DNA from 4 places in the Halomonas kashgarensis genome. Region 1 is predicted to be linked to each of the others. Evidence: predicted binding sites of a transcription regulator. Region 1 holds the regulator's gene; each other region holds the start of a gene.
What was found. The regulator LexA, encoded in region 1, represses DNA repair genes until DNA is damaged. The targets are predictions, from matches to a motif close to TACTGTNTANNTANACAGTA.
Positions count from the first base shown of each region.

Region 2: the regulator LexA is predicted to act here: its motif matches at 3,957-3,976, upstream of R5M92_RS09150 (LexA family protein).
Region 3: the regulator LexA is predicted to act here: its motif matches at 4,172-4,191, upstream of dinB (DNA polymerase IV).
Region 4: the regulator LexA is predicted to act here: its motif matches at 4,635-4,654, upstream of R5M92_RS08845 (PA0069 family radical SAM protein).

Region 1 is NZ_CP137552.1:1,201,681-1,209,244, reverse strand. It holds gene purU (formyltetrahydrofolate deformylase) at 1-806, shown strand, start outside; gene R5M92_RS05550 (energy-coupling factor ABC transporter permease) at 832-1,503, shown strand; gene lexA (transcriptional repressor LexA) at 1,552-2,229, opposite strand; gene R5M92_RS05540 (TetR/AcrR family transcriptional regulator) at 2,518-3,189, shown strand; gene R5M92_RS05535 (L,D-transpeptidase) at 3,170-3,688, shown strand; gene nagZ (beta-N-acetylhexosaminidase) at 3,814-4,836, shown strand; gene R5M92_RS05525 (hypoxanthine-guanine phosphoribosyltransferase) at 5,000-5,578, shown strand; gene R5M92_RS05520 (pyruvate, water dikinase regulatory protein) at 5,620-6,453, opposite strand; gene ppsA (phosphoenolpyruvate synthase) at 6,746-7,564, shown strand, end outside.
Region 2 is NZ_CP137552.1:1,994,084-2,001,647, forward strand. It holds gene R5M92_RS09120 (heme lyase CcmF/NrfE family subunit) at 1-847, opposite strand, end outside; gene ccmE (cytochrome c maturation protein CcmE) at 860-1,369, opposite strand; gene ccmD (heme exporter protein CcmD) at 1,359-1,598, opposite strand; gene R5M92_RS09135 (heme ABC transporter permease) at 1,598-2,338, opposite strand; gene ccmB (heme exporter protein CcmB) at 2,351-3,079, opposite strand; gene ccmA (cytochrome c biogenesis heme-transporting ATPase CcmA) at 3,108-3,752, opposite strand; gene R5M92_RS09150 (LexA family protein) at 4,028-4,390, shown strand; gene R5M92_RS09155 (IMPACT family protein) at 4,390-5,019, shown strand; gene R5M92_RS09160 (sodium ion-translocating decarboxylase subunit beta) at 5,086-6,408, opposite strand; gene oadA (sodium-extruding oxaloacetate decarboxylase subunit alpha) at 6,422-7,564, opposite strand, start outside.
Region 3 is NZ_CP137552.1:2,047,179-2,054,742, reverse strand. It holds gene R5M92_RS09390 (FAD-dependent monooxygenase) at 1-854, opposite strand, end outside; gene R5M92_RS09385 (NAD-dependent protein deacetylase) at 1,094-1,951, shown strand; gene R5M92_RS09380 (DNA-3-methyladenine glycosylase) at 1,966-2,499, opposite strand; gene R5M92_RS09375 (protein adenylyltransferase SelO) at 2,652-4,151, shown strand; gene dinB (DNA polymerase IV) at 4,366-5,361, shown strand; gene R5M92_RS09365 (alpha/beta hydrolase) at 5,593-6,402, shown strand; gene R5M92_RS09360 (thiamine-binding protein) at 6,450-6,704, shown strand; partial or broken gene R5M92_RS09355 (IS3 family transposase) at 7,043-7,564, shown strand, end outside.
Region 4 is NZ_CP137552.1:1,926,340-1,933,903, reverse strand. It holds gene R5M92_RS08870 (bile acid:sodium symporter family protein) at 1-837, opposite strand, end outside; gene menA (1,4-dihydroxy-2-naphthoate octaprenyltransferase) at 1,025-1,897, shown strand; gene R5M92_RS08860 (septal ring lytic transglycosylase RlpA family protein) at 1,898-2,284, opposite strand; gene R5M92_RS08855 (DMT family transporter) at 2,681-3,172, shown strand; gene R5M92_RS08850 (winged helix-turn-helix domain-containing protein) at 3,188-3,487, opposite strand; gene R5M92_RS08845 (PA0069 family radical SAM protein) at 3,521-4,606, opposite strand; gene R5M92_RS08840 (YqaE/Pmp3 family membrane protein) at 4,782-4,955, opposite strand; gene R5M92_RS08835 (TonB-dependent receptor family protein) at 5,152-7,194, shown strand; gene R5M92_RS08830 (Ku protein) at 7,307-7,564, opposite strand, start outside.

The sequences.
Region 1 (7,564 bases):
TTGTCGCTCGAGTATCGGGCTTTATTGCCCAGCAGGGAGGATCGATCACCGAGGCCAGCCAGCATTCCGATCTCGAGACCGGGCGCTTCTTCATGCGTTACGAAATTCTGGCCGATTCGCTGGAGATGTCGTCTGCCTCTCTGCGGCTAGCCTTCGAACCGGTGGCCCGGGAATTCGAGATGCAATGGGCTCTGACCGATACGCGAAAGCGACAGCGGGTGGTGCTGATGGTCTCCCGGGAGTCCCACTGCCTGGTGGACTTGCTGTATCGCTGGCAGGCGGGGGAGTTGGACTGCGATATCGTCGGGGTGATTTCCAACCACGACGATATGCGCTCCTTGGCGGAGTGGTATGGCATCACGTATTACCATGTGCCGGTGGATCCAGCCGACAAGGAGTCCGCTTTTGCCAAGGTTCAGGCCTGTATCGACGCAATGGAAGCCGACTGTATCGTCCTGGCTCGCTACATGCAGATATTGCCCCCGGCGCTATGCCAGCGCTATATCGGCAAGGTGATCAATATCCATCACAGTTTCCTGCCGTCTTTTGCCGGTGCCAAGCCCTACCACCAGGCCTATGAACGGGGCGTTAAGCTTATCGGTGCCACCTGTCACTATGTCACTGAGGAACTGGATGCTGGGCCTATCATCGAGCAGGATATTCATCGAGTCAGCCATTGCCATACGCCAACGGACCTGGTGAGGTTCGGGCGGGATGTGGAGAAGGCAGTGCTGGCGCGAGGCTTGCGCTGGCATCTGGAAGATCGAGTGTTGATTCACGGCAACAAGACCGTGGTATTCAGTTAAGCGGACCCGACGGAGAAAAAGGGGTATGTCGTTTGACGAAGTGGTATTGGCTCCATGGGTGCTATGGCTTGGCGCGCTTCTGGCCGTCGGATTTGTATTGCTGGCGCTGCAGCAGCGCCCTTGGCGGACGCTAATAGAAGACTCTGCACTGCAGCATCGCTGGTTGGGAGCGACGGTCGCCATTGCCTTGATGTGGCAGATGCGTGCCCAGGCGGTCGACTGGTTGACCCTTCATCTGGTTTTTACCGCCCTGATGACGCTGCTGTTCAAGGCGCCCCTGGCCCTGATTACCAACGTGCTGGTGAATGGCGCCATGATCGCGATCGGGCGCAATGACTGGCCGCTGCTGGGCGTCAACATCCTGGTCACCGGTGTGATACCGGCGCTGGTGGTGGTGGTGGTCTGGCGCCTGGTGGATCGCTATCTACCCGACCATCTGATGGTTTATATCTTTGTGTGTGGCTTCTTTGGGTCCGCTCTGGCGACCCTGGCGGGTGGGTTGACTGTCGTATTGGCGGTCTGGGCGGGAACGACGAGTCCCGACGCCTTCTACCTGGCGCAGGAGTATGCGCGGTTCTTGCCGTTACTGATGCCCTCTGAGGCGCTTATCACCGGCATGCTGTTCAGCATCATGGTGGTGTATCGTCCCGAATGGGTGGCCACCTTGAACGGCCACCGCTACATCGATACCAAATGACGAGGAGTAAGTAAGGAGTGATGCATCCTTGCGACAGTCCCTGTCTCGCTAGCCCAAGGCCTGGCCATTGCCGCCACGGATGACGCCGACACCCACACCTTCTATTTCCAGGGGCTGATGGCGTAGATCCACTTCGATAGCAGGGAAATCGGCATTTTCCGCTTCAAGCGTCACTCGGTGACCCTGACGCAAGAAACGTTTCACCGTGACTTCCTCTCCCAGACGGGCTACGACGATCTGGCCGTTACGTACCTTCTCGGTACGATGCACCGCAAGCAAATCGCCCTCCAGAATGCCGGCATCCTTCATCGATAAACCGCGCACGCGCAACAGGTAATCTGCACGGGGAGTGAAGTACTCAGGAGGCAGCGGGCAGTAACGATCGATATGCTCAGCGGCGAGTACCGGACTGCCGGCTGCAACTTCACCGATCACCGGCAAGCCTTGTGGAAAGGTGGCTTCCGCCGGGCTTTCCGTCCCTTCCATAAGCTCCGCCGGTTCCTGTGGCTCCTGCGAGGGGAGGCGGATACCACGGGAAGTATGGCGAATGATGCGTATCGCCCCCTTGCGCTCCAGCGCCCGTAGATGCTCTTCTGCAGCATTGGGTGAGCGAAAGCCAAGCGCTTTGGCGATCTCTGCCCGTGTCGGCGGATATCCCAGCTCGTTCATGGTCTTTACGATGAAGTCGTAGACATGTTGTTGGCGAGCTGTTAAGGGTCGAGACATGGCAAGCTCCATGGAGTCGTCAAGTTGCTGAAAATGGTCGTGTTAACATTACACTAATGGTTAAGTATACAGCATGTTGCTCTGTCCAGTATATGACCCAATCCGACCTATCATGTTCCGTCCTGTTCAAGCTCTAGTTCGTCAGTACTACTCGTCAGCTTCAGTCGTGCGTTTTAAAATAGAATTTACTAATTGAAATTCCACGGCATTTCAATCGTTGAGAGTCGATCTGCAATAACGTAAGCTTTTGTTCTGTTTTAAACATACGTTTATCCGGAGAGCTCCCCTATGGCCCAATCTGATACCGTTACCCGTATTCTCGATACGGCGGAGGTGCTGTTTGCCGAAAGGGGGTTTGCGGAGACATCCTTGCGCAATATCACCAGCAAGGCGAAGGTCAACCTGGCGGCGGTCAATTATCACTTCGGTTCCAAGAAAGCATTGATACAAGCCGTTTTTTCCCGCTATCTCGATCCCTTTACCCAGCGCTTTCATGCGGCTCTGGATGAGTTGGAAAACCGTTACAACGGACAAGTCATCCCGCTGGAAGAACTGCTCGAGACCATGGCCAGGACGGTTCTGGAAGTACCGGCGGAACGCAACAGCCTAAAAGTGTTCATGCGTCTTCTGGGGCTTGCCTATAGCCAGGCCCAAGGACATTTGCGCCGGCATATCCAGTCGGAGTACGGGGAAGCTTTCACACGCTTTACCGAACTGGTCCGCCAGGCAACTCCCGAGCTGCCCGATGCCGAACGTTTCTGGCGCCTTCATTTCATGTTGGGGACGGTGATCTTCACGCTTTCGGGACTGGACGCTTTGCGCGACATTGCCGCCAAGGATTATCAGGAACAGGTAACGGTAAAGGATCTGGTTCGCCGCATGCGCCCGGTGGTGGTCGCGGCGATGAATGCACCGTTGCCGGAACCGGCAGGGGAGCGTCATGTACACGCCGCGACTTGAAACCCTTCCTCCGAAAGCTGCTGCCTGGGTGGAAATCGATATTGCCGACCAGTGCCTGGTGCTATGGCACGGTCAGGAGGTGCAATGGTCATGTCAGGTTTCCACGGCACAAGCGGGAACCGGCCAGGAGGAGGGTAGCGGCAGAACCCCGCTGGGATGGCACTATATTCGTGCCCATATCGGTCGGGAAAAGCCGCCGGGAAGTGTGTTTCGCGGCCGTCGGCCGACCGGTGAGATTTTTAGCGAAGCCTTGGCCGAGCGCTATCCCGAGCGCGACTGGATACTGACGCGGATCCTCTGGCTGTGCGGACTGGAGCCTGGTGTCAATCGGGGCGGGAGCGTGGATTCCCAAAGACGCTATATTTATCTGCATGGTACACCTCTCGACCAGCCGATGGGTGTCGCGCGCTCCCATGGTTGTATACGCATGCGCGACGCAGACCTTATGGCGCTGTTCGACCAGGCCAGGCCAGGCACTGCTGTATGGATTCACGGGTGAAATAACGGCGCTCATTCGTGAGAGGTGTGATGGAATCTCGAGGCTAATGGCTGTGTTTGCGTTGCTGTCGCATCCAGGCACCACTTTGGTCTAGAATTATCGCCCCATTTTCAGGATGTCACTCCATGACCCAGACGATCGGCTCCGTGATGCTCGACCTCGAGGGGACACACCTGACCAAGGATGATGAGCGGTTATTGCAGCATCCCGCCGTCGGTGGTGTGATTCTGTTTGCGCGCAATGTTGTCGATGGCACTCAAGTGCGTGAGCTATGCGCCGATATTCGCCGGATAAGGCCCGAGTTGTTGCTATCGGTGGACCAGGAGGGGGGGCGGGTGCAGCGCATCCAGTCCGGTGTGACGCGATTGCCGTCGATGGCCACTTTAGGCGGGCTTTATCAGGAAGATCCTGAAACCACGCTGCGTATCGCCAAGGACGCCGGATGGTTGCTGGGCATGGAGATGGCTGCTTGCGGACTCGATCTGAGCTTTGCCCCGGTGCTTGATGTTGATACCGGTGTTTCCAGCGTGATCGGCGATCGTAGCTTCGGTGCCGACCCCAAACGGGTGGCTCGCCTGGGGGAGGCCTTTATCCACGGCTTGCACGAAGCCGGCATGGCGGCGGTAGGAAAGCACTTCCCCGGCCATGGCGGAATAGCTGCCGATTCTCATCTGGAGTTGCCGGTGGATGAACGTTCGCTGGACACCCTGAAGGCCACCGATCTTGTACCGTTCACCCACCTTGCCTCCCAGCTGGATGGCATCATGCCGGCACATGTCGTCTACAGCGCCTTCGATTCGCGTCCCGCAGGGTTCTCGCCGAGCTGGCTGGGAATGTTGCGTGAGTCTCTGGGCTTCAAGGGCTGTATATTTTCCGATGACTTGAGCATGGCCGGTGCCCACGAGGCGGGGAGCCCCAGTGAGCGGGCTCGGGCCGCGCTGGATGCCGGCTGCGACATGCTGCTGGTATGCAACGACCGCGAGGCGGCGGTTGAGGTGCTGGAAAGTTGCGAGAGCCTAGATTGCCGTCGAGCTGCAAAATTGCGCTATGGCCGAGCCAGGCCGAATCTGGAAGCCCTGACCGCTCTGGCCCGATGGCGTCGCACCCATGCCCGTCTCGAGGCACTTGCCGCCGAGGGCTCTAGCTGATCCATCGGCGCATTAGGTCTGTGCGAGTTCCATCCTGTTCATGTCGCTAGGGTCCGCAATAGATTTCAAGCGTTTTTACCCATAACCGTTTTACTCATGACGGTTATGTCTATGTTTTTATGTATATGTTTTTCCCATCAGTTACCAATGGAGCAGTGCAGCAATGCCGAAGCTGGATAAGGAGGCGTTAGAGTCTCTTGCCACCATGCGTGAGGTCATGGATAACGCCGATTGCCTGATTTCCCAAGAGGAAGTCGAGCTTGCCCTGGATCGAATGGCCGCAGAAATTACCCGGGACCTGGGCGATAAACTGCCCGTATTCTATTGCGTGATGAATGGCGGCTTGATCACTACCGGCCATCTCTTGACTCGTCTGGGTTTTCCCCTGGAAGTGGATTACCTGCATGCCACCCGGTATCGCAATGAGTTGCGTGGCGGAGAGCTTTTCTGGCGGGTCTCGCCCGAGATTCCCATGGCGGGGCGTCACGTCGTGATCGTCGATGACATTCTGGACGAAGGCGCGACGTTGGCGGCGATCCTGGCCTACTGCCGAGAGGCCAAGGCAGCCAGCATCACCACCGCGGTTCTAGTCGACAAGACTCACGATCGCAAGGCGGTGCCGGGGCTCAAGGCCGATTACTGCAGCCTGGAAGTCGTGGACCGTTATGTGTTCGGTTTCGGCATGGACTACAAGGGCTACTGGCGCAACGCACCCGGCATCTTCGCTCCCAAGGGGCTATGACTCAGCGCCCACAGCCATGGGCCGGGGCGTGATGAGTTCATTCAACGGGGCGAGAAGCGCCGTGCCAAACCGGTTTCGGCAATCATGCGGGTGGATATCTCCTCAACGGAAAAGCGGGTGGTGTCGATAGAGGGGATATTCATCGTACGGTAGAGCGATTCCGCCTGTTCCACTTCCTGCATGCATTGATCCATTGAGCTGTAACGGCTGTTGGGCCGCCGTTCATGGCGAATGGCGGCCAAGCGCCGCGGGTCGATGGTCAAGCCGAACAGCTTGTGGCGATGCGGAGCGAGGGATTTCGGCAGTTTCAGGACGCCATCCTCGTCCTGGTCATCTTCGGTGAGCGGATAGTTGGCCGCACGAATTCCGAATTGAAGTGCCAGGTAAAGTGACGTCGGCGTTTTGCCGCAGCGTGATACGCCGACGAGAATGATATCGGCCTGGTCGTATTGATGGGTTCGAGCGCCGTCATCGTTGTCCAGGGCGAAATGTACCGAATGGATGCGATCCATGTAGACATCCTCGCTGCCGATCGAATGGGTGCGCCCCACGCTGTAGGAGGAGTGGGTATTCAACTCCTGTTCCAGCGGCTCAAGGAAGGTAGAGAAGATATCCGCCTTGAAGCCCGGCGCCTGGCGAATGACATCTCGTATGCCCTGGTCGACGATGGTGTCGATGATCAAGGGGCGATGGCCGTCCCGGGCTGCTGTCGCTTCGATCACCTTGAGCAGCTCCCGCGCCTTGTCCAGTGTGTCCACGTAGGGCTTGGTTATCATGGCGATTTCGACATTGGAAAACTGCGCTAACAGGCTGCGTCCCAGACTCTCCGCCGTTATACCAGTACCATCGGAAATGAAAAAAGCGGTGCGTGTCATCTGCCTGGCCCTTGCACGAATAAGTATAAGAAAACGGTATTGTCGGCCGAGGCTCTGGAGTGTACAACGGTTTTCGCCTCTTCCCCTTGCTCGTGCATCGGGTTTACTCTCGTAGCTGAAATTTCCTGCGGCGCGACTACAGAAATGAGCGAATTCCCCTGTTTGTTGTAAAAAACCTTCACTCCCTTCGATGTTAGACCAATGGCGAATACCCCGGTGCGGTGATAGGGTGACAGCGTCCATTTCTGGCGGCCCTCCTGGGCCAAACGGTAGCGTTATACAAGGGGGTTGCGTGGAAGAGTACATTCTGTGGTTCAATCAGCTAGGTATGGCCGATGTCGAACGCGTGGGGGGAAAAAACGCATCACTCGGCGAGATGATTTCGAACCTGGCGGGCGCCGGCGTCACGGTGCCGGGAGGCTTTGCCACCACCGCTCATGCCTACCGTGAGTTTCTGTCCCATGAAGGACTCAACGAACGCATCAACCAGGCTTTGGCTCGGCTGGATGTGGATGATGTAAAGGAACTGGCTACGGTAGGGTCGCAGATTCGTCAGTGGATTATCGATACGCCCCTGCCCCCGGCGTTCGAAAACGCCCTGCGCGAAGCCTATGACTCACTGCAGTCCAGGCATCAGGATCTCAAGGTCGCCGTGCGCAGTTCCGCCACTGCTGAAGATCTCCCCGATGCATCGTTTGCCGGCCAGCAGGAAACCTTCCTCAATATCGAAGGCTTCGACAATATCAAGCGAGCGGTACATGAGGTCTTCGCCTCGCTGTTCAACGACCGTGCCATTTCGTATCGGGTGCATCGTGGCTACGCTCATGAGAACGTCGCGTTATCGGCGGGCGTGCAGAAAATGGTGCGCTCGGAAACCGGCGCCAGCGGCGTGATGTTCACACTGGATACCGAGTCCGGTTACCGCGATGCCGTTTTCGTCACCGGCTCGTGGGGGCTGGGCGAGACCGTGGTCCAGGGCGCCGTCAACCCCGATGAATTCTACGTGCACAAGCCCACCCTGGCGGCCTCACGGCCTGCGGTATTGCGCCGCAATCTGGGTTCCAAGTTGATCAAGATGGTGTATACCGAGCAGACCAGTGCCGGCAAGTCA
Region 2 (7,564 bases), 790 kb from region 1:
GCAACACCGTCCAGCTCTTGAACGAACCACGCTTCTCGGTCACCGCCAAGGAGTGGATCAGAGCGGTTCCCGTCAACCAGGGCAGCAAGGAGGCGTTTTCCACCGGGTCCCAGAACCACCAGCCGCCCCAGCCAAGCTCGTAGTATGCCCACCAGCTACCCAGGGCGATGCCCACTGTCAGAAATGCCCAGGCGACATTGGTCCAGGGACGCGCCCAGCGGGTCCAGGCGGCGTCCAACCGGCCTCCCAGCAAGGCGGCAATGGCAAAGGCGAACACCACCGAAAAACCGACGTAGCCCATGTAAAGCATCGGCGGATGGATAACCAGGCCGAAATCCTGCAACAGCGGATTGAGGTCGGCGCCGTCTTGCGGCGTATTGAGCAGCAGACGCTCGAACGGGTTGGACGTCACCAGGATGAACAGCAGGAAGCCGACGGATACCAGCCCCATGATGCCCATGACACGGGCCACCATGTCCCGTGGCAGGGACCCGGTAAACCGCGTCGCGGCGTAGCCCCACCCCGCCAGCATCATGCTCCACAGCAGCACCGATCCTTCGTGGTTGCCCCAAACCGCGCTCAACTTGTAGTACCAGGGCAGCAGGGAATTGGAGTTATTGGCCACATTGGCGACGGTGAAATCATCCAGCATGTAGCTGGCGGTCAGACAGGCATAGGCAATTGCCACGAACAGAAACTGGCCTGTCGCCATGGGCTGACCATAGGCCATCCATAACGGGCGCCGGGTGGCGGCACCGGCCAGGGGTACCACACCCTGTATCGCCGCCATCAGCAGAGCCACTACCAGTGCGAAATGGCCAATCTCGGGAATCATCTTGATTATCATGCAAGCTCCGAATCAGTTCTGGGTGGCTTCAGTGCCATCCTGCGACTCCAGCCGCTTACCCACCTCGCTTGCCTTGGCCTGATAATCGGCCGGCGAGTAGCCCGCATCTTCCAGTGCCTGAGCCACTTCGGGGGGCATGTAATTCTCATCGTGACGGGCCATTACCTGATCGGCCCGGAAGCGGCCATCGGCCTGGAGTTCCCCCACGACCACCACTCCCTGGCCCTCACGGAACAGGTCCGGCAGGATCCCGCTGTAGTACACGCTGAGGTCATCCACATAGTCGGTGACCTGAAACTCGACTTCCAGGGTATCGCGGTCACGAACTACCGTGCCCTCCTTGACCATGCCCCCGGCACGAATCTGGCGCTCTATCGGGGCGTCTCCTGCGGCTATCTGCACCGGGCTGAAGAACAGGTTGATGTTGGCACGCAAGGCGTAGAGCGTCAGGCCGATAGCGATCGCCGCCAGCGACACCAGGCCGAGGATCACGAACAGCTTTTGTTTGCGTTTAGGCGTCATGGTGGTCTCCACCCTGTGCGGTAGTAAGGGGTTCACTAGAAGGACTGGTTTCGTGCCGAACACGCTCGCGGCGCTGGCGGCGTTTCAGGACGGTCAGCAGTTGTCGGCGTTCGCCGAAGGCATGTACCACTGTGCCCAGCAACAGCAATGCAGTGGCTCCCCAGGAGGCCCAGACGTAAGCGGCGTGGCCACCCATGGCAAAGAATTCGCGTAACGTATCGAAGGCCATTACCCCCGCTCCTCCACAAGTTCCTGCACCCAGCGCTTGCTCGACTCACGGCGCAATATCTCGCTACGCGTGCGCATCAGCGTCAAGGCGATAAAAAAGCAGTAAAAGCCCAATACCATGATCAGCAGCGGCAGCCACATTTCCATGGGCATCGAAGGGCGCGAGGTGATACTGAACGTGGCGGGCTGATGCAGGGTATACCACCAATCCACCGAGTACTTGATGATGGGAATATTGATCACACCGACCATGGCCAGCACCGACGCCGCCCGTGAAGCGCTGTCGCGACTGGAAAAGGCACCGCGCAGGGCGATCACGCCGAGATAGAGAAACAGCAGAATCAACATCGACGTCAAGCGTGCATCCCACATCCACCAGGTGCCCCAGGTCGGCACTCCCCATACCGCCCCGGAAAACAGCGAGATGAAGGTCATGGCGGCCCCCAGCGGCGCCATGACCGCTGCCGCCATGTCCGCCACCTTGATCTTCCAGACCATGTAGACCAGGCCCGCCACGGCCATGGAAATGAAGATGGACTGGGCCAGGAAAGCCGCCGGCACATGCACGTACATGATACGAAAGCTATTGCCCTGCTGATAATCCGCGGGGGCGAATGCCAGGGCCCAGACGCTACCGACCACCAGCAGCACCGCCGCCGCCACCCAGAACCAGGGCTGCAGCTTGGCGCTGATGGCGTAAAACCATTTGGGCGAACCCAATTTATGAATGAAGGCCCACATGTCTATCCGTCCTCAACCGTTGATACTGATGCGTAGCGATGCCGCAATCGCCCAGGGAGCCAGGATCAAGCCTACGGCGAGCAAGGCTCCCAGAATGGCAAGGTGCGCCAGTACGCCGTCACCCATGATGGCGGCCTGTACCGCTCCCGCACCGAAAATCAGCACCGGAATATACAGCGGCAACACCAGCAGAGACAGCAATACCCCGCCCCGCGCCAGGCCCACGGTAAGCGCAGCCCCGATCGCGCCGATCAGACTCAAGCTGGCCGTGCCCAGCGCCAGCGACAACGCCAGCACCCCGTAACTTCCCGCCGGCAAGGCCAGCATGACCCCCAATAGCGGCGCCATCAGCGCCAGCGGCAAACCGGTCAGCAGCCAGTGTACCGCCACCTTGGCCAGGCTCAGTGCCGCCAGGGGCTGGGGAGCGAGCAGCAGCTGCTCCAGGCAGCCGTCGTCGTAATCACTGCGAAACAGGCTATCCAGCGATAACAGCGCCGCCAGCAAGGCGGCCACCCAGAGAAGCCCTGGCGCAATTACCGTCAGCAGTGCCGGATCCGGCGATATACCGATGGGAAACAGGGTAATGACCAGAGCGAAGAAGACCAGCGGGTTCAACACCTCTCCGCGGTGACGCAGCATCAGAGTCAGGTCGCGTTTCACCATTGCCAGAAGGGCGTCCGAAAGATTGCCGGGAGCCTCTTCGATAGGCAAATGCCGCAGACCTCTGGGGTCTTCCAGCATAACAGCCGTGCCTTGGCGATCTATGGGGTCAGGTCGTTTCACCGCAGTCTCCCTGGCCAAGTTGTATCCGACGCAACGCAGGGGAAGAGCTCAGTTCATGGTGGGTCGTCACCAGAACACAGCCGCCATTTCTCGCATGTGCTGCCAGGCGGGCTTCCAATGCCGCCACACCATCGCGATCGATGGCGGTGAAAGGTTCATCCAGTACCCACAGTGAGCGGGGAATCAGCTCCAGTCGTGCCAGCGCGACACGACGCTGCTGACCCGCCGACAACTGTCCGGCGGGAACATCCTCGAATCCCGCCAGTTCCACATTCTCCAGCGCGCCAAGACAAGCGGTTTCGCTGCGTTTTTCTCCCGCCAAGGCTTGATACCAGTAAAGATTCTCCAGAGGAGTGAGCCCCGCTTTGACCCCAGGTGCATGGCCGAGGTACAGCAGGTTGGCAAGGAAATTCGACCGGGCCTGGCGCATGGAGGTTCCATTCCAGAACAGCTCTCCCTGGTAGTCGGAAAGTTGTCCGGAAAGTATCTTCAACAAGGTGGTCTTGCCGCTGCCGTTCGGTCCTTCGATTCGGACGATCTCACCGGCATTGATCTCCAGGTCCAACCCCTGAAAAAGCCAGCGGTCATCGCGTTCACAGGCCAATTGGCGGGCTTGCAGGCGCAGGCTCAAAAGTCTCTCCCGGCACGTTGATTTCGCGTCGAACTCTACACGGAAAGCCCTCCGCTCGCCAGTCAAGCTATGCGGCGCCGGGTCGCAGCTTGATCGCTATCAACTTTTACTTCTCTTTTGCTTACGAACAGTCGGATCGGCAAGAAATAGCCGATGGCGTAGCATGAACCTGGAACTGTAAGGACGTACAGGTATATACTTCAATACTGTATGAAAAGACACCCACAAAATATAACGGTGATTGCCTGCCTCCCTTGGCTCCAGGAGTTAAACCGATGCTACCTTCTCAGCTATGTCCTATCGCCTCCTCTCCCCACCCCATCCCTCACACTCGACCGCAGCGAGTCATGCGCCGCAATACCTACGCGCTGAAAGTCCGCGGTAACGCCATGTGTGATTGCAATCTTTTTGATGGGGATGTCATCATCATTCGCCGCCTGCAAGCGGGGACGAACGAAGAGACGGCGGTCGCCGAGATCAATCAACGCGAGGTGGCCTTGAAGAAACTGTCGATCGACCGCTTCGGCGTCCATCTTCTTCCCGCGGACTCCCTGCTGCCGGCCGTTTTCCTGCATAATCGTGACATTCAGGTACTGGGGTTGGTCATGGGGGTCAACCGCCAACCCACGGAGCATTGATGCGCTACCTTGTGCCTTCCCTCGACGAGCAAGAGCGGCATACCGCGGAAATCGACGTGGAGAAGAGCCGCTTTCTGGCCTGGCTGTGTCATGCGCCCACCCCGGCGGCATTCGAAAACCTGCTGCTGGCGGCACGCGCCGCCCACCCCAACGCCAGTCACCATTGCAGCGCCTTTATCGCCGGCCCGCCGGGGGAACAGAACCTGATCGGGTTCTCCGATGACGGCGAGCCCGGCGGTACCGCAGGCAGGCCCATGTTTCAGGTATTGGAAGGTAGCGGCATCGGCCAGGTCGGCTGCGTGGTAATACGCTATTTCGGCGGCACCAAGCTGGGCACCGGAGGCCTGGCAAGAGCCTACGCCCAGGCAGTAGCAAAGGGGCTGGAAGCCCTGCCCACCCACGAGGTCGTCGAGCGCGACGCCTACCTGCTGCAGGTGGATTTTTCCGCCGAGGCCGAGGTACGCAACTGGCTGCACGAGAATGACATTGCCATTCTCGACGTCGAGTACGCTGCCCGAGGCGCCGCCCTGACCATTGGCTGGCCACGCGACCAAGCGCTGGACCTGAGCCCACTGGAAAACCGCTTGAAGCAGACCGTGGAATGTCGCCGCCTTCCCCCCCAAACATGAACGCGGCATGCCAACCAAGGCATGCCGCGTCTCGTTCTGCTTTCTAATTTCTACTTCCGCAAGTATCTAACCCAGATACTTGATCATGACCCCCGCCGCCACGGCAGAGCCGATGACCCCGGCCACGTTGGGCCCCATGGCATGCATCAGTAGGAAGTTGTGCGGGTTGGACTCCAGACCTACCTTGTTGGCGACACGCGCCGCCATCGGCACCGCCGAAACGCCTGCCGCGCCAATCAATGGATTGATCGGCATCCGGCTCACCAGGTTCATCAGCTTGGCCATCAATACGCCGGCGGCGGTACCGATGCCAAATGCCACGATACCCAGCCCCAGGATGCCCAGCGTTTCCACCGACAAGAAACTCTCCGCCATCAATTTAGAGCCTACCGAAAGCCCCAGGATGATGGTCACGATATTGATCAAGGCATTCTGCGCGGTATCCGATAAACGCTCGACCACACCGCACTCGCGCATCAGGTTACCGAAGCAGAACATGCCCAGCAGTGGCGCTGCATCGGGCAAGAAGAGCGCAACCAGAATCAGCAGCATCAGCGGGAAGACGATCTTTTCCAGCTTGGACACCGGCCGCAGCTGCGTCATCTTGATCTCACGCTCTTTTTGAGTCGTCAACAGACGCATGATCGGCGGCTGGATCAGCGGCACCAGCGCCATGTAGGCGTAGGCCGCCACGGCAATGGCACCCAGCAACTCAGGGGCCAATACGCTGGATACGTAGATCGAGGTCGGCCCATCCGCGCCGCCGATAATACCGATGGCGGCGGCCTGGTTGAGGGAGAAGTCCATAACCCCCAGCGATGTCAGCAACACGGCACCAAAGAGCGTAGCAAAAATGCCGAACTGGGCAGCGGCCCCTAGAAAGAGCGTTCGCGGATTCGCCAGCAGCGGCCCGAAGTCGGTCATTGCGCCAACACCCATGAAGATGAGCAGTGGCGCGATGCCCGAGGCGATAGCGACTCTATAGAAGCTGTAGAGCATGCCATCGCTATAGCCTACGCCCACGGCGACATCCTTGGCAGCGCGCAACTGGTCCGGTGCCGCCGTATCGTGAGCAATGGCTTTCAGCGTCTCCCTCCATGCTTCCACATTGGCAAGCGGGTCCAGAGTCGCGCCTAACGCTGCCGATATCTGCTGCAGTACCGCAGGCTTGGCGACTTCGATTGCTTGATCCAGGGCTGAAATCGCCAGCCCCGCTTCGGGAATATTGGCCAGAATTCCCCCGAAGCCGATCGGCACCAGCAACAGCGGCTCGAATTTTTTCTGGATGGCCAGGTACAACAGCAAGAGCCCCACAGCGATCATCACCGCCTGGCCCAACTGCAGGTTGTAAAGCCCCGACCCTTCCCAGAGAACGATTAGTTTATCCATGATCCGGGCGCCCTTAGAGTTCGATCAGCGTGTCGCCTACGGCTACGCTGTCGCCCTCATTGACCTTGATCGCGGCGACCTTCCCCGCGCTGCTCGCCCGGACTTCCGTCTCCATCTTCATGGCTTCCAGGATGATCACCACATCGCCCTCGGCGACGCTATCGCCGGGTTTGACGTTGACCTTGAAGATATTCCCGGCCAGCGGTGCGGTGATGCTAGCCCCGGATGGGGCAGCAGGGGCCGCTTCGGCCGTGGCTGCGGGTTGCTCCTGCACCTCGCCGATCTCGCCACCTTCGGCGACCTCCACGACATAGGCCTTGCCATTGAGCTTGACGGTATAGGTTTCGGGGGTTCCGGCCGGTGCCGGGGCGCTCGCCGCTTGCTGCTTGGCGGGCACTTGAGCGGCTTGCTCCTCGGCCTGGGGCGCCGGCTCGAAGGCTTCGGGATTATCGCGATTCTTGAGGAATTTCAGGCCGATCTGCGGGAACAGTGCATAGGTCAGCACATCGTCCACTTCGCGCTCGCCTTCGGCCAGGCGAATGTTTTCGTCCTTGGCCTTTTCCTTGAGCTCCGCCTGCAACCTGTCCATTTCGGCAGCGAGGTTATCGGCTGGACGACAGGTGATCGGCTCACTCCCTTCCAGCACGCGGCTCTGCAGTTCGCGGTTGAAGGGCGCCGGTGCTGCGCCGTACTCTCCCTTGAGAAGCGCCTGCACTTCCTTGGAAATGGACTTGTAGCGCTCGCCCATCATCACGTTCATCACTGCCTGGGTGCCGACGATCTGCGATGTCGGCGTGACCAGAGGAATGAAGCCCAGATCTTCACGGACACGGGGGATTTCCTCGAGAACAGCGTCCAGCTTGTCGCCGGCGCCCTGCTCCTTGAGCTGGCCTTCCATATTGGTCAACATGCCGCCGGGTACCTGGGCAACTAGAATGCGCGAGTCGATGCCCTTGAGAGACCCCTCGAAGGCGGCGTACTTCTTGCGCACCTGACGGAAGTAGCCGGCGATGTCTTCCAGCAGCTCCAGATCCAGCCCGGTATCGCGCCCGGTATCCTTGAGCATGGCGACCACGGATTCGGTGGGGCTGTGGCCGTAGGTCATGGACATCGAGGAGATAGCGGTATCGACATTGTCGATTCCCGCCTCCACTGC
Region 3 (7,564 bases), 850 kb from region 1:
CCGATCAGTACCAGGCGATTGGTGGTATAGCGTTGCGCATGCTGGCGCTTGATGGGGAAACCGGCGCGCCCGGTAATACGCGTGATCCCGCCCAGACGAGCGGGAAAGCTGCGCTCGATGGCCTGGGTCAGAGCATCATCATCGAGGGATTCGCGAACGGTGGCGGAGGCTTCCTCGTCGTACCACACCAGCGACGCGCGATGGCCCGGCAAAGGCAGCATGGCCAGCGGCCCCGTGGGAGTGAAGCACTGCCAGCTGGTATCCTGCTGGGGAAGCTCGGTTTCCACGTTGATGATCAGGGCGCGCTGATGATAGTCGTAGGTGCTCACCGGGATGCCGACAAGCTCGCGCAGCCGCGAGCGGGCTCCATCCGCTCCTACCACCAAGCGCGCACTCAGCGAGCGGCCGTCGTCGAGTTCCACGAAGCGGCTACCCCGACCCGCCAAGGTGGCTACCGGGGAGCAGTGGGTGTAGATAGTGGCATTGGAAAGCGTCTCGAGGCGTTGCCACAGGGCGTGCTGCAACGCCTGGTTCTCGATGAAAACACCGAAGCGTTCCAGCTCGCTATCGGCGGAGGAGAACAGACTGTGGCCGCCGCCGCCCTGGCTCCAGACTTCGATATGGCGAAACGGACACAGGCGGTCCTCGGGCAGCAGCGTTCCACCGTCCTGGATCAGCTCCAGTGAACGAACATTGAGCGAAGAGATGCGCAGGTCGTAATCCCCTTCGGGTGCCGTGGGCTTGTCCCCGCGTTCGACCATGCCGATGGAGAGTCCGGCGCTGGCGAGGCGTGCCGCGAGCGCGGCACCGACCATGCCGCCCCCGATGATAAGAATATCGTGATCGACCTGCATGAATGTGCTCCTTGCTGCATAGTAGCTGCCACTATTATCGACCTGGTCTGTATAAACAGGGTCTGTATAAACCTAGTCTGTATAAACAGGGTCTGTATAAACCTAGTCTGTACAAACTTGGTCTGTATAAACATGGCCTGTATCACCATAGTCTAGCGTACCCGCCTGTTCTGGAGGAAAACGCCGTGCCACCTGTTACCGCCAAGCCCGATTATCGCGACAGCCGCGCAAACGCGACCCTGCCTGGTGTCGAGACCATCGATAGCATAGACGCCGCGGGTCTGGCGCTGGCGGATTTCCTGCGCGACCATCCCAGGCTGTTGGTGATCACTGGCGCCGGGGTGAGTACCGATAGCGGCATTCCCGATTATCGCGACGCCGCGGGCCGTTGGAAGCGGCCTCCACCGGTGCAACATGGTGATTTCATGGGCTCTCTCGCGGTGCGCCGCCGGTACTGGGCCCGGGCGTTGGTGGGTTTCAAGGCGCTGCGCGAAGCGCAAGTCGGTGGTGCCCACCGCGCCCTGGCGAGACTGGAAGCCCTCGGCCATGTCGATACCCTGGTGACCCAGAACGTCGACCGCCTTCACCAGCGCGCCGGATCGCGACGGGTAATCGACCTGCACGGGCGTGCCGATCTGGTCAAGTGCATGCAGTGCGGCTACAGCATGATGCGCCACGCTCTGCACGACCAGCTGGCTCGCTTGAACCCAGCCTTTGCCTCGCTCAAGGCCCAGCATGCGCCGGACGGCGACGCGGATCTGGAAACCGACTTCGCTGATTTCAAGGTACATGACTGCCAGCGCTGCGGCGGAATATTCAAGCCCGATGTGGTGTTCTACGGCGATGTGGTGCCTGCCATCCGCCGGCAGCAGGCGGAGGAGGGCCTGGCGCGGGCGGATGCGGTACTGGCAATTGGCACCTCGCTGATGGTGTTCTCGGGGTATCGTCTGTGTCGCCAGGCCCACGAACGGGGCATGCCTGTTGCTGCGCTCAACCTGGGCGTGACCCGCGCCGACCCCTTGCTCTCGCTCAAGCTCTCAGCTCCGTTGACCGCTGTGCTGGAGGATACGCTGGCTCGGCTTGGCGGTTCACGATGAAACGTCAACAGACCCTAGCGCGACACCCAGGGGTTGCCTTCGAACCATAGTCGCCAGGGGGCGTCGCGGTGTTCTGTTTCGGCGTAGTCGATGCCGACCCGGGGTCCGGTGGCGATCGGGGGTGTGTCTCCCGGGCGGCGCGGGCATACCCAGAGCTTTTCCCCCAGGGTCAGGTCGTGCCCGTATAGGCTCTTGTCCACTGCCAAGGCCTTGGCCAGTTTTCCCGGACCGTTGCTCAATTGCTTGCCCTTCGCCGAACGCAGCAGGCGCATCTGGGCCTCTCCCAGCACTGGCTCCATGGCCCGAATCAACACCGCACAGGGATAACCTTCGCGCTGGGTAACGACGTTGAGCATATGGTGGATACCGTAGATTAGATACACGTAGGCGTGTCCGGGAGGGCCGAACATCGCCTCGGTGCGTGTCGTTCGCCCCTTGGCCGCGTGGCAGGCGGTATCATGCGGGCCCACGTAGGCCTCCACTTCCACGATGCGTCCCACCAGCCGCTGGCCGTTGGGCATCTCCCGCACCAGATGGCAACCGAGCAGATCCTGGGCTACCTCTAGCGTATTGCGGGCGTAAAAATGACGTGGCAGGGGAGCGAAATCGAGAATCGAATGGGAATGAATGGTGACGTTCCTTTGTCGTAGGCCCTGTAGAGGGTCTAGTTTTCAAGCGCAAGACATTAATGGAGATTGCCATGTGGCTCAACTTCGACCATCACTACCGCGAGCTACCGGCCGCGTGCTGGAAGGATAGCTCGCCGACGCCGGTGGCTGAACCACGCCTGGTGGCGTTCAATACCGCCCTGGCGCATCGGTTGGGCATGCAGGAGCAGCCCGATGATAGCCACTTGACCCAGTGGCTGAGTGGTAACGAGGTGCCGCCGGGCGCCAAGCCGTTGGCCATGGCGTACGCCGGCCACCAGTTCGGCAATTTCGTGCCCCAGCTCGGCGACGGCAGGGCGCTGTTGCTGGGCGAGGTGCGCGACCAGGACGGTCGCTTGCAGGATGTGCAGCTCAAGGGTGCCGGACGCACCCCCTTCTCACGAGGTGGCGACGGCAGAGCCCCGCTGGGGCCGGTACTACGCGAGTATCTGGTCAGTGAAGCCATGCAGGCGCTGGATATTCCCACCACCCGCGCTCTGGCCGCCGTGACCACCGGCGAGCGAGTCCGCCGCCGCGTTGTCGAGCCCGGCGCGGTCCTGACCCGCGTCGCGTCAAGTCACGTGCGTATCGGGACTTTCCAGTACCTGGCGGCGCGCGGCGACATCGAGGCGCTGCAGGAACTGGCCGATCACGTGATCGGTCGCCACTACCCAGAACTTGCCGAACGGCCCGACGAGGAACGCTACCTGGCCCTGCTCGATGCCATCGTGCGGCGCCAGGCGTATCTTGTAGCGCGGTGGATGGGCGTGGGCTTCATTCATGGCGTGATGAACACCGACAACATGAGCGTCACCGGCGAGACCATCGATTACGGCCCCTGTGCGTTCATGGAGCGCTTTCATCCCAATACCGTGTTCAGCTCGATCGACGAAGGCAGGCGTTACGCCTACGCCAACCAGCCGGCGATAGCGCAGTGGAACCTGGCACGCCTGGCCGAAACCCTGCTGCCGCTGATCGACGAGGACGGCGATCGGGCCGTGGCACGAGCCACTGAAGTGATCGAGGCTTTTTCGGCGTATTTCGAGGCCCAATGGCTATCGGTCTTGGCCACCAAACTGGGGCTGGATCACGAGGCGAGACCGGACGCCACCCGGGCGCTGGGTGACGAGTTCCAGGCCGTGATGAAAGCCGGAAGAATGGACTTCACCTTGAGTTTCTATCGGCTTTACCAGCTGGCGGCGGCGATGAATACGCCGGCTTACCCACAAGTCAGGGAGGATATCCTGGCGCTTGGCGAGGCGCCCGAGCCGCTGACGGTCTGGCTCGAGCGGTGGGAAGCCTATCACGCAGAGGTCGGGGTGCTGGAAGGCCCACGCCTGGACCGGATGCGCCGCGCCAATCCGATGCTGATCCCGCGCAACCACCGTATCGAGGAGGTGATCGCGGCGGCGGTGGAGCAGAACGACTTCACCCCGTTTCGGACGCTTTTGTCATTGCTGGTCAAGCCCTACGACGACACTGACGAAGCGCGGGAGTGGGCACTGCCGGCGCAGCCTGGCCAGGAGGTGCTGCGTACCTTTTGCGGTACCTGAAGTATGTTAAACTTGAAGGCCTCTGTTTTTATATACAGTTTTTATATGCGGTTTTTATATACAGCTTGATTCGATACACCATCACTAACGGATTGCCGGAATATTCTATGGTCGGTTTACGGAAAGCCGTGTGACTCGGGGCCACGTTAAAACGCCGGGGCTGGAGCGCAAGATCATCCACTGCGATTGCGACTGTTTCTTCGCCGCAGTGGAGATGCGCGACAACCCCGCGCTGCGGGACATTCCATTGGCGATCGGCGGTAGCGTCGAGCATCGCGGGGTGATCTCGACCTGCAATTATCCCGCCCGCCGGTTCGGTATTCATTCGGCGATGTCTACCGCCCAGGCGTTCAAGCGGTGCCCGCACCTTACCCTGCTGCGCGGCGACATGGCGAAGTACAAGGCCGTGGCGCGGCAGGTTTTTGGCATCTACCGCGAGGTCACCGAGGTGATCGAGCCCCTCTCCCTGGACGAGGCGTTTCTCGATGTCTCGGGTAGCGAGCTTTGCCAAGGCAGCGCCACACGTATCGCAGCGGCGATTCGCCAACGGGTGGAGGAGAGTGTAGGCATCACTGTCTCCGCCGGGGTGGCGCCCAACAAGTTCCTGGCCAAGATCGCCAGCGACTGGAACAAGCCCAACGGAATGTTCGTGATTACCCCTGCCGAGGTAGAGACATTCGTCAAACAGCTACCGGTCAAGCGCATCAATGGGGTGGGGCCGCGTACCGCGGAAAAGCTGGCTGAGCTGGGCATCGTCACCTGCGCCGACGTCCGCGCCTGGACCCTGGCGCAGCTGGTCGAGCGCTTCGGCCGCTTCGGTCATCGCCTGCACGAACTCAGCTGGGGCCGTGACGAGCGGCCGGTACGCCTGCAACGTGAACGTAAATCGGTGAGCACCGAGCATACCTATCCCGAAGACTTGCCCCATCTGGCCGCCTGTCGCGAGCGCTTGCCGGAGCTGCTGGCCGACCTGGAACGCCGCTATTCCCGTCTGGACCCGCCGCGTGCGGTTCGCGGGGCGGTGGTGAAGGTGAAGTTCAACGACTTTACCCAGACAACGGTGGAGCAAGCCGACCCTGCGCCGGACCAGGCGCAGTTCGATACGCTTTTGGAGATCGGCTGGCAGCGCGGCGCCAGGCCGGTGCGGCTGCTGGGGGTGGGGTATCGCCTGGCGGATGCCGGGTCGGAGCAGCAGCTCACGCTGTTCTGACCCGCCTGGCGTCGCTAGCCATTCAGGTCGGAACAATCCGATGCGGGGGCGCTATGAACCCGTCCGTGGGCGCTAAATTCGCCATCCATGGCGAATAACCCCCGCTACGGATTGAGTTCCGACCTCTTCTGAGGGGAAGCTGAGGTTAATCATCAATGGTGTCGGGCATTGATTAAACAGACGTGTGATAGTTTGATAGGTAATTCTTCTCCTGCTAACAATGAGACCGGCATGACTGAGTCCACCTCGAACAAGCCCACGCTTCCCCGTCTGGTATTTGCTCACGCCAACGGCTTTCCCGGCTCAAGCTATCGTAGCCTGCTGGCACCGCTGGCCGAGCATTTCGATGTTCATCCGGTGGATCGGCTCGGCCATCACCCGGACTATCCCGTCAACCATAACTGGACCAACCTGGTCGACGAGCTGCTGGCCCACCTGCCCGAGACGGATGAACCGCTGCTGGGTGTGGGGCATTCGCTCGGCGGCACGCTGATGGCCATGGCCGCGGACAAGCAGCCGCAGCGCTTTCACGGTGTGATCATGCTCGACCCTCCGCTGATGTTGGGGCCGGATGCCTGGGCGATGAAGGCCGCCAAGCGTTTCGGCTTCATCGACCGAGTCACGCCGGCGGGCAAGACCCAAGGGCGGCGCACGCTGTGGCCCAGCCGCGAGGCGATGGCGACATACCTTGGGCGACGGGGGCTGTTTCGGCGCTTTACCCCCGAAGCGTTGCACGACTACATTGAAGCAGGGACCCGCGTACTCGAGGACGGTCGGGCGGAATTGACCTTCGACCCCCAGGTCGAGGTCGAGATATTCCGTCATTTACCGGATCACCTGTCGCGGCTGCCCCAGCGCGTCAATGTGCCCCTGCATGTGGTGGCGGGGAGCGAATCGCACCTGCTGACGCCGAGCCGCATCCAGCGTCTGCGGCGAAGGGGGCTTGAAATCAGCATGGTGCCGGGAACCCACATGTTTCCCATGGAGCAGCCCCAGGAAACTCGAGCCGCCATCCTGGAAACGTGGCGGCGATTCAATTGACCGAGTGGCGACACAGAGCCAGCTAATTGCCTATCAGGAGTGTGACTATGTATCTCTCCGTCCAGCTCAGCTATTACCCCTTGAGCGATGATTTCAAACCTGCCGTGCGTGAAGTAGTGAAATGTCTGCAACGACAAAGTGAACTGGAGGTTTACCCCAACCGCATGAGCACCCAGGTCTTCGGGGAGGTCGATGCCGTCATGGCAGCGCTGGGGGAGGTCATGAAGTGGTCGTTCGAGACGTACGGCAAGGCCGTCTTCGTCGCCAATATCCTCGAGGGCGACAGGCGTCCTGACGCCTGACCGGCCACCGCGCTGGCCTAGGGGCGAGGCCAGCGTGGCAATGGTCCAGTTGATGGGCATGACGGAGCGGCGCTACAGCTTCGATAAGGTACAGCTTCGATAAGGTATAGTTGCGACAGCTAGAGTCTATCCTTAATTTCTTCGAGGATCTGGCATGTGTTGCGTTTCTGTTTGATGGAGCGCTTGATGAAATTGTGCAGCTCCAATGTGGCACAGGTCTTTAATAACAACTCATGAAACTTCAAAGAGTGTTGCGCTGAAGTAAGTGCATTGTTTGAAGTGGTCCAATTAGAGCGGACACCCCGGTAAGCCTCATAATGGAGGCAGTGGAGGTGTTCATGACCAAGAAGACTCGACGTCGGTTTTCCGATGAATTCAAGGCGGATGCAGTGAGCCTGGTGAGCGATCAGGGGTATTCCGTATCCGAGGCCGCCCGGCGCCTGGGCGTGGAGCGCAGCGTGCTGGACCGCTGGTGCCGCAAGCACCGCCAGCAGGGCTCCGGCACCCCGGGGCGGCAGGAGGACGATCGCGACGCCGAGATCAAGAAGCTCCGCGAAGAAGTTCGTAAGCTTCAGGTTGAAAAGGATATTTTAAAAAAGGCGGCGGCCTTCTTCGCCAAAGAGTCGAACTGAGATACCAGTTCATCGAGTCGGAGAAGGCCACCTACCCCGTGGCCGTGTTGTGTCGGGTCATGCGGGTCAGCCGGAGCGGTTTCTATGCCTGGCGACGACGTGACCCTGATGACCATCGACAGGCCCTGCTCCATGAGGTCAGAGAGATCCATCGCCGGAAGCGCGGCAGCTACGGCAGCCGCCGCATGGCCAAAGAACTGCGACGCCGTGGCTATGAGGTCGGTCGTT
Region 4 (7,564 bases), 720 kb from region 1:
CATCCACAAGAATACGGGAACATTCATCAACAGGCCGTAGAGCAACGGCACCAGGCCGATGGCCGGTTGCTGCAGGATGACGAAAGCCACCATCATCGCCACACCAGCGTTCTGTACGCCGACTTCGACGGTGATGGCGCGCACGCTCGCATGGGGCAGGCGCAATCGGCGTGCCGCCAAGTGGCCCAGGGCCATGCCCAGGACACACATCAGCAGCACGGCCAGTGTCTCGATGCTCAGTAGCATGGGCAGCCGCTCGGCGTGGCTTACGAATAGCGCCAACACCACCGCGATCATGGCCAACCCGGTGAGTACCTTCACCTTGGGCAGTATCCATTCCAGGGGGCGCTCGCCGAGCGCGCGGCGCAACAGCATGCCGGTGAGTACCGGCACCAGCGTGACCAGCAAAAGCTGCCCCACGGTATGCCAGTAGGGCAGTGAAATACCCTGGCCATCCAGACCCAGTTGCTCCAGGTTCCAGCCCATGATCAACGGCAGGGTGAAGGGGGCGAGCACGGCGGCGATGGCGGTCAGGCTGACTGACAGGGCCAGATCGCCCTGCACCAGGAAGCTGAACATGTTCGACGTGGCGCCGCCGGGTACCAGCGATACCAGCAGCAAGCCGGCGGCGGCCAGCGGAGGTAGCGGTAATAGCAGGACGAGCGCCCAGGCGAGCAGTGGTAACGCAATGATCTGCAGGCCGGTACCCAGTAGTATGCGGCGCGGATGACGCCAGGTGTGGGTGAAGTCGGCTCTGGTCAAGTTGAGGCCCATCGCCATCATCACGCTGGCGAGTACCCAGGGCAGTAATACTTGGGACAACCATTCGGCGGACATCCGGACTCCTTGCTGTGGCTTGATCTTTCTGGTGTCATCGTTCGTTCAGGGTGGCCGTGGCGTTCGAGCTGTTACCATAGTATTAGACCCAGAAACGAAACCACAGTATCTAGCCGTGGGTTAGGCTTCCCCCCATTAAATCAGAGAACGAATGACCAGTATCCGCAACATTCAAGACACCTCAGCCATGAGCAGAGCGAAGATCTGGTGGCAGACGCTGCGCCCGCGCACTCTTCCGGCTGCAGTGGGCCCGGTGCTGCTGGGCCAGGCGTTGGTGGCGCCCGGTAGCTTTTCCTGGTTGATCGCACTGCTGTGCCTGGTCTGCGCGCTATCGTTGCAGGTAGCGGTGAATCTGGCCAATGATCTCTTCGATGGGCTTTCAGGGGTAGACCAACCCGACCGTCTGGGGCCTGTACGCGCCATGGAGTCAGGTTTGTTGAGTGCCGCTGAGCTGCGGAGAGGATTGATGCTGACACTGGTCATTGCCGTGACGGCGGGGCTGTGGTTAGTCATCTTCGGCCACTGGTTACTTTGGTGGCTGGGTGGGCTATCGATCCTGGGTGTGCTGGGTTACAGCGGTGGGCGGCGGCCCTATGCCAACCGAGGTCTAGGAGAGGTCGCTGTGTGGCTGTTCTTCGGCCCTGTAGCGGTGCTGGGCAGCCTGCTGGCCCAACAGAGCCCGATCGATGCCGAGGCGGTAATGGCTGCCGTGCTGATAGGACTGCCGGTGGCCGCTATCCTGGTGGTCAATAATCTGCGTGATCGCCATACGGATGCTCGCGCCGGGAAGTTGACCTTGGCGGTACGCCTGGGCCCGAGTGCCACCCGTGGCCTGTTTGCCGCCTTGACTCTGGTGCCATTACTGGTAACGCCAGCCGTGGCGCATTCGCCTTGGTTATGGGCGGCATGGGGTATCGCTTGCGTGGCGGCATTGGCGCTGAACAGGAAATGTTGGCGATACGATGGAGCGTCACTTAACCCGGTGTTGGGGCAAACGGCACTCTATTCGCTGGTGATGGCGGCCTGGCTGGGGGTGCGCCTTGTACCCGCCAGCGTGTAGTCAGTTTACCAATGTGACCATTACCGGAGCGGTGCCGCGGTGGATCATGCCGAGCTCCCTGGCAGCGCTCTTGGACAGGTCAATGATGCGCCCTTTTACATAGGGTCCACGATCGTTGATCAGCACTTCCACTTCCTGACCGGTATCCGGCCGAGAGACCAGAACCTTGGTGCCGAAGGGCAGGCTTGGGTGGGCGGCGGTCAACGCTTGCTGGTTGAAGCTCTCACCACTGGCGGTAGTGGCGCCTTGGAAGCGGTCGCTATAGTAGGAAGCAACGCCTTCCTGAGGCTTGGCGGTCGTGCTGTGCGCGGAAGCACTACCGACTGTTCCGGCGATTAGTAGAGTCGCCAGGAATACACTGTTGATCAATTTGCTTTGGGTTCCCATAGGGATACCTCATGGTTCTCGTGTAGCGGATTTCGCGTTCATCGATGAGGAGCCGGATAGGCAGGGCAATTTTAGCCTTCCTGGCAAGATTGGGCAAATTTTGCAAGATCGATGCAGATCGCGACAGTTGCGAGACGTTGCGCTGGGTTCAATTATTTCGTCTGTTATTCAGTCGGTTAACCTGGACGCAAGGAGAGCAATTGCTAGGATGGAATTTTGCAATGCAGCAGAGGTGGCGTGCCGTAAGCTCGGAAAATCGAGTCGCTTCCACTGAAGCCGGGGGCGGGGAAGGAGCAAATTTGCAAGCGGGGTTCAATCGTTTAGCCTGCTAGGATTCGTGTGAGGCTGCACCATTTACACAGCCCATTTTTCTACAGCTAAAAGGATAACGCTGTAATGCCCAACCCTGTTCTGATGAACTTGCTCTTCGTCGGTGTGGCCCTGGTGGCCGGGATGCTGATGCCATTTCAAGCCCCCAGCAATGCCGCCCTGGGACGAGCTCTCGGGCATCCGTTCTGGGCGTCCGCCGTTTCGCTGCTGGTCAGTTTTCTGCTGGTACTGGTGATGCTCTTGGTGTTGCGAGCCCCGGCACCAGCGGTTACCCAGACCTTTCACTTGCCCCCGTGGGTCTGGATCGGCGGCTTCGTAGGCGTGTTCTATGTCAGTGCTTCGCTGATTCTGGCGCCCCACCTTGGCGCCACCGGCTTGATGGTGTGCCTGATCGCCGGGCAGATACTTGCCTCATTGGTGATCGATCACTTCGGCCTGGTAGGCCTGCCCCGGCGTCCGGCCAGTGCCGCCCGGCTGGTGGGAATCGTCGTGATGCTGGTAGGGGTGGCAATCGTGCTGGCAACATCTTCCAGCGCCCCGGTCGCGGCCGGTAAATAGCGGTCTTCCGAGAGCTTAGCCATAGCCCAGCGCCGTCTGCAGGCGTTGAGCGTTGGCGGCGACCCAGCTCGGGTCGATGGCGCCCCACTCAAGAATGCGATACTGGCCGCTATTGTGGCGCTCTCCCTCGGTTTTCTCGAACTCGCACACGATGTCCAGCTCCGCCAGCGAGACGATGGTGTCCTGGGCGGTGCGTCTTGGCATGCCGGTGGCTTCGATCAGCGCGGGAACGCTTGCGACACCCTGGTCGATCAGGTACGCCACGTACAGGCGGCGGTAGAAGCTGGACTTGGTCTTGCTGAGAGCACTAGCCATGAGAATTCCCGAAGTCAAAATCGAATGAGCATTCTAGCGGAATAGATCGCCCTGGGGATGGGGCGGGCGAAACGACTGGGTATCAAGGCCCATTTCCGTGCGGTCCTGCAGCCCCAGCCGGCGGCTGGCGCGCCTGAAACGTTGATTGATCATGTCGGCGAAAACACCTTCGCCACGAAAACGGTGGCCGAAGCGGGCGTCATAATCCTTGCCGCCGCGGCATTGGCGAATCAGGCTCATGACCTTGGCGGCACGCTCCGGGTAGTGAGCCTCGAGCCAGGCTTCGAAGAGCGGCGCCACTTCATGGGGCAGTCGCAGCAGCATCCAGTTGGCGGTACGCGCGCCGGCTCGGCTAGCGGCCTCCAGCAGGTCTTCCAGTTCATGATCGGTCAACCCCGGAATCACTGGAGAAACCAAGGCGCCCACGGGAATACTGGCCGTGTTCAGCTCCTCCATGATGCGCAAGCGCGCCCGAGGCCCGGCCGTGCGCGGCTCCAGTGTGCGTTTCAGCTGGTTATCCAGGCTGGTCAGGCTGATGAATACCCTTACCAGGCGCTGCTCCGCCATTGCCGAGAGGAGCTCCAGGTCGCGCAGGATCAACGAGCTCTTGGTGACCAAGGTGACGGGATGACGGCACTCCAGCAGCAGCTCCAGCAATTGCCGGGTAGTGCGTCGCTCGGCCTCGAGCGGCTGATAGCAGTCGGTATTTCCGGACAAGTTGATAGGGCGACAGACGTAGCCGGGTTTACACAGCTCTTCACGCAGGCGCTCCACCAGGCCGGTGCGGGCGATCAGCTTGGTTTCGAAGTCCAGCCCCGGAGAGTAGTCCCAGTAAGCGTGGCTCGGCCGGGCGAAACAGTAGATACAGCCGTGCTCGCAGCCCCGGTAAGGATTCAACGACCGGTCGAAGGCAAGATCGGGCGAACGATTCCAGGAAAGTGCGCTCTTGCTGGGTTCTTCGCGCACCTGGGTCGGCAACTTGTCGGGGATCGGCTCCTGCCACCAGCCATCGTCTTCCTCGACCACTCGGCTGGGAGCGAAGCGATTGTGCGGGTCGTAGGTGGCCCCGCGCCCCTTGCGCACCGTCTGGCTGGCGCTATCTGGCCGCGGATCGTGCATGCGCCTGCTCCTGTATAAATGCTTTTAAAGCTATATTTATATACAGTATAAAGTGCATTGGCGTATTGGCAAATACAAAACCGGCGGCCTGGAAGGCCGCCGGGACTGGGTTAGGCGCAGCACGTCATGCACAGCGCTACCGAATGAGGCGAGACGAAGCTGGTGCTTCAGAACGCTAGTGTTTCAAAATTACGTAAAACGCGTGAATGATGCCCGGTATGAAGCCGAACAAGGTCAGCAGAATATTCAACCAGAAATGGCCTTTCAGGCCGACCTCCAGAAAAACGCCGACGGGCGGCAGGATAATGGCAAAAATCATCTTGATGGGATCGGTCGCGGTAAATGCCATGAAGCCTCCTTTGCTTCCAGTGAAGAATTGCGTCTTGCAAGTGTAGGCATGGACGTCAAACTTATCGACGATAAGCCGTTCCGTTATGACATGTCGTCGAGAATAACGTTCACTGGTTTCGTCAGCGGCTAGACTGTATTCCTGTGACGTTTCGTCAGCATCTATTTAGCAAGTATCGCTCCTGGGAGGGACCCCCGTGTTTAAATTTATTACCACCTCGTTTTGCTTGTTCAGCTGTGTTGCCACGACCCAGGCGTGGGGACAAACCGGCGAGACGAGCATGCCGACCCTGCAAGTCACCGCGCCACGCCTGGAACGAGAGCTCTACGCCACGCCCGCTGCCGTTTCGACCATCGATGAAACCGAGATACAGCAGGGAAAACAGCGCGTGCGCCTGGACGAGACGCTGAGAATGGTACCGGGGGTGTTCCTACAGAATCGCGATAATTTCGCCCAGGGCCAGCGTATCGCCATCCGCGGCTTCGGGGCGCGGGCGCCCTTCGGGGTACGTGGCATCACCGTCATGGTCGATGGCATTCCCTATACGTTGCCCGATGGCCAGGCGCAGCTGGACGCCATCGACCTCGACAGCGCGGAAAGCATCGAGGTGATTCGCGGCCCCTCTTCGGTGCTATACGGCAATGCCGCGGGCGGGGTGATTTCCGTCACCACGCGGGATGGCCGCGAGGAGACCCGCCCGAGCCTGCGTATCGAGGGCGGCAGCGACGGCTATCGCAAGGCCTCGCTGCAGGCCGGAGGGCGCCAGGGAGACTGGTCCCACCATGTCAGCCTGTCGGCGCTCAACGTCGATGGCTACCGCGAACAGAGTTCGACCGAGAAGTATCTGCTCAATGCCAAGCTGCGCCGGGAGCTGGGTAGCGAGCGCGCCTTGACGGCCATCGTCAACCTGCTCGAGAACCCGCGTTCGGAAGACCCCGGCGCCCTGCAGGCAGATGAAGTGGCGCAGGGGCGCGACCAGGCCGCTCCCAACTCCCTGGCTCTGGATGCCGGGCAGAGCGTCGACCAGCAACTGGTAGCGCTGCAGTACGAGGATCTCGCCGTCGGCCCCGGCGAGCTGCATGTGAAAGGGTTTATCTCCCAGCGCGATTTCGAGCAGCAGCTGCCCTACGTGGGTGATAGCCTGATCGGCTACCAGCGTGACTATTACGGCTTTGGTGCGGAGTACCACCAAGCCCTGAATCTGGCGGACATGCCGCTGCGCTACGTGGCGGGAGTCGAGGCGGCACGTCAGGAGGACGATCGCTGGCGGCGCGATGTCGATGCGCAGGGGCGCGCCCTGGCAGAATCCGCCGACGAAACCCAGACCGCTACCTCGACGGGCGTATTCGTCCAGGGTGATCTCGACGTCAGCGAAGAGATCACGCTGTCGCTGGGTACGCGGTTCGACCGGGTAGAGCTGGAGGTGGACGATGCCTTTCTCGACGACGGCGACGAGAGCGGCCGGCGCACCTTCGACGAGTGGAGCGGCTCGGCGGGGCTCAGCTACCGTTACCTGCCCGACCATCAAGCGTATGTGAACACCGGGACGGCCTTCGAGACGCCGACGTTTTCCGAATTCGCCAATCCGGAAGGAGGCGGGTTCAATCCCGGCATTGAGCCGCAAAAAGCCTGGAACCGGGAGCTGGGGCTGCGCGGCAATTTCGCCAACGGGCTCGATTATGACGTGGCGCTGTTTTCGGTGCGCGTACGCGACGAACTGGTGCCCTATTACGACGGGCCGGATGGGCGCACTTTCTACCAGAACGCCGGTGATACCGAGCGCGACGGCGTGGAAGTGGCCCTGGGCTGGCAGTTCGCGGCGAACTGGCGACTGGATAGCGCCCTGACCCTGGCACGCTACGAGTTCGACAGCTTCTCGACCCAGGACGAGGCGTTCGACGGCAAGCGAATTCCCGGCTTGCCCGAACAGGTCTGGGTCAACCGGCTCTCCTGGCAGGGCATGGACGAGCGTTTCGCCACCCTGGAAACCCAGTACACCGGCGACATGGTGGCGGATAACGCCAACGAGACCGAGGTCGACGGCTACTGGCTGGTCAACCTGCGCGCCGGGGATGGCTGGTGGCTCGGTGATGACACGCAGCTCAAGGCCTACGCCGGAATTCGCAACCTTCTGGATGAAGAGCATTACGCCAATGTGCGTTTGAACGGCAATTACGGGCGTTTCTACGAGCCCGCAGCGGGGCGTACCTTCTACGCCGGGCTGGAGCTTGGGTTCTGAACCGAACACGAGGTTAGTGACGCAGTGAAACGGGCCACCTTAGGGCGGCCTGTTTCGTTGCGTCACGCAGCGGGGCTCGGTTATTTCGGGAAGGACATGGCACTGCCTATCATTATTGTTGCTCTTGTAGCGCTTCCACCAGTTGCGGTTTGCTCATGGTGCTGCGTCCGGCAATCTGCTTTTCCTGGGCACGTTGGTAAAGCTCTTGTTTCGATAGGGCGGCAAGGTCCTGGTTTGCGGTTCGTGAGGGTTTCTTGCGCGCTTTTGTATCGTTGTCTTCGGCCTTGGCTTTGACTTTTTTCGTCTCCTTCTCCTTCTCCTTTTTCTTATCCTTGTCTTTGCGCTTACTCTTTTTGTCCTTGTCCTTGTC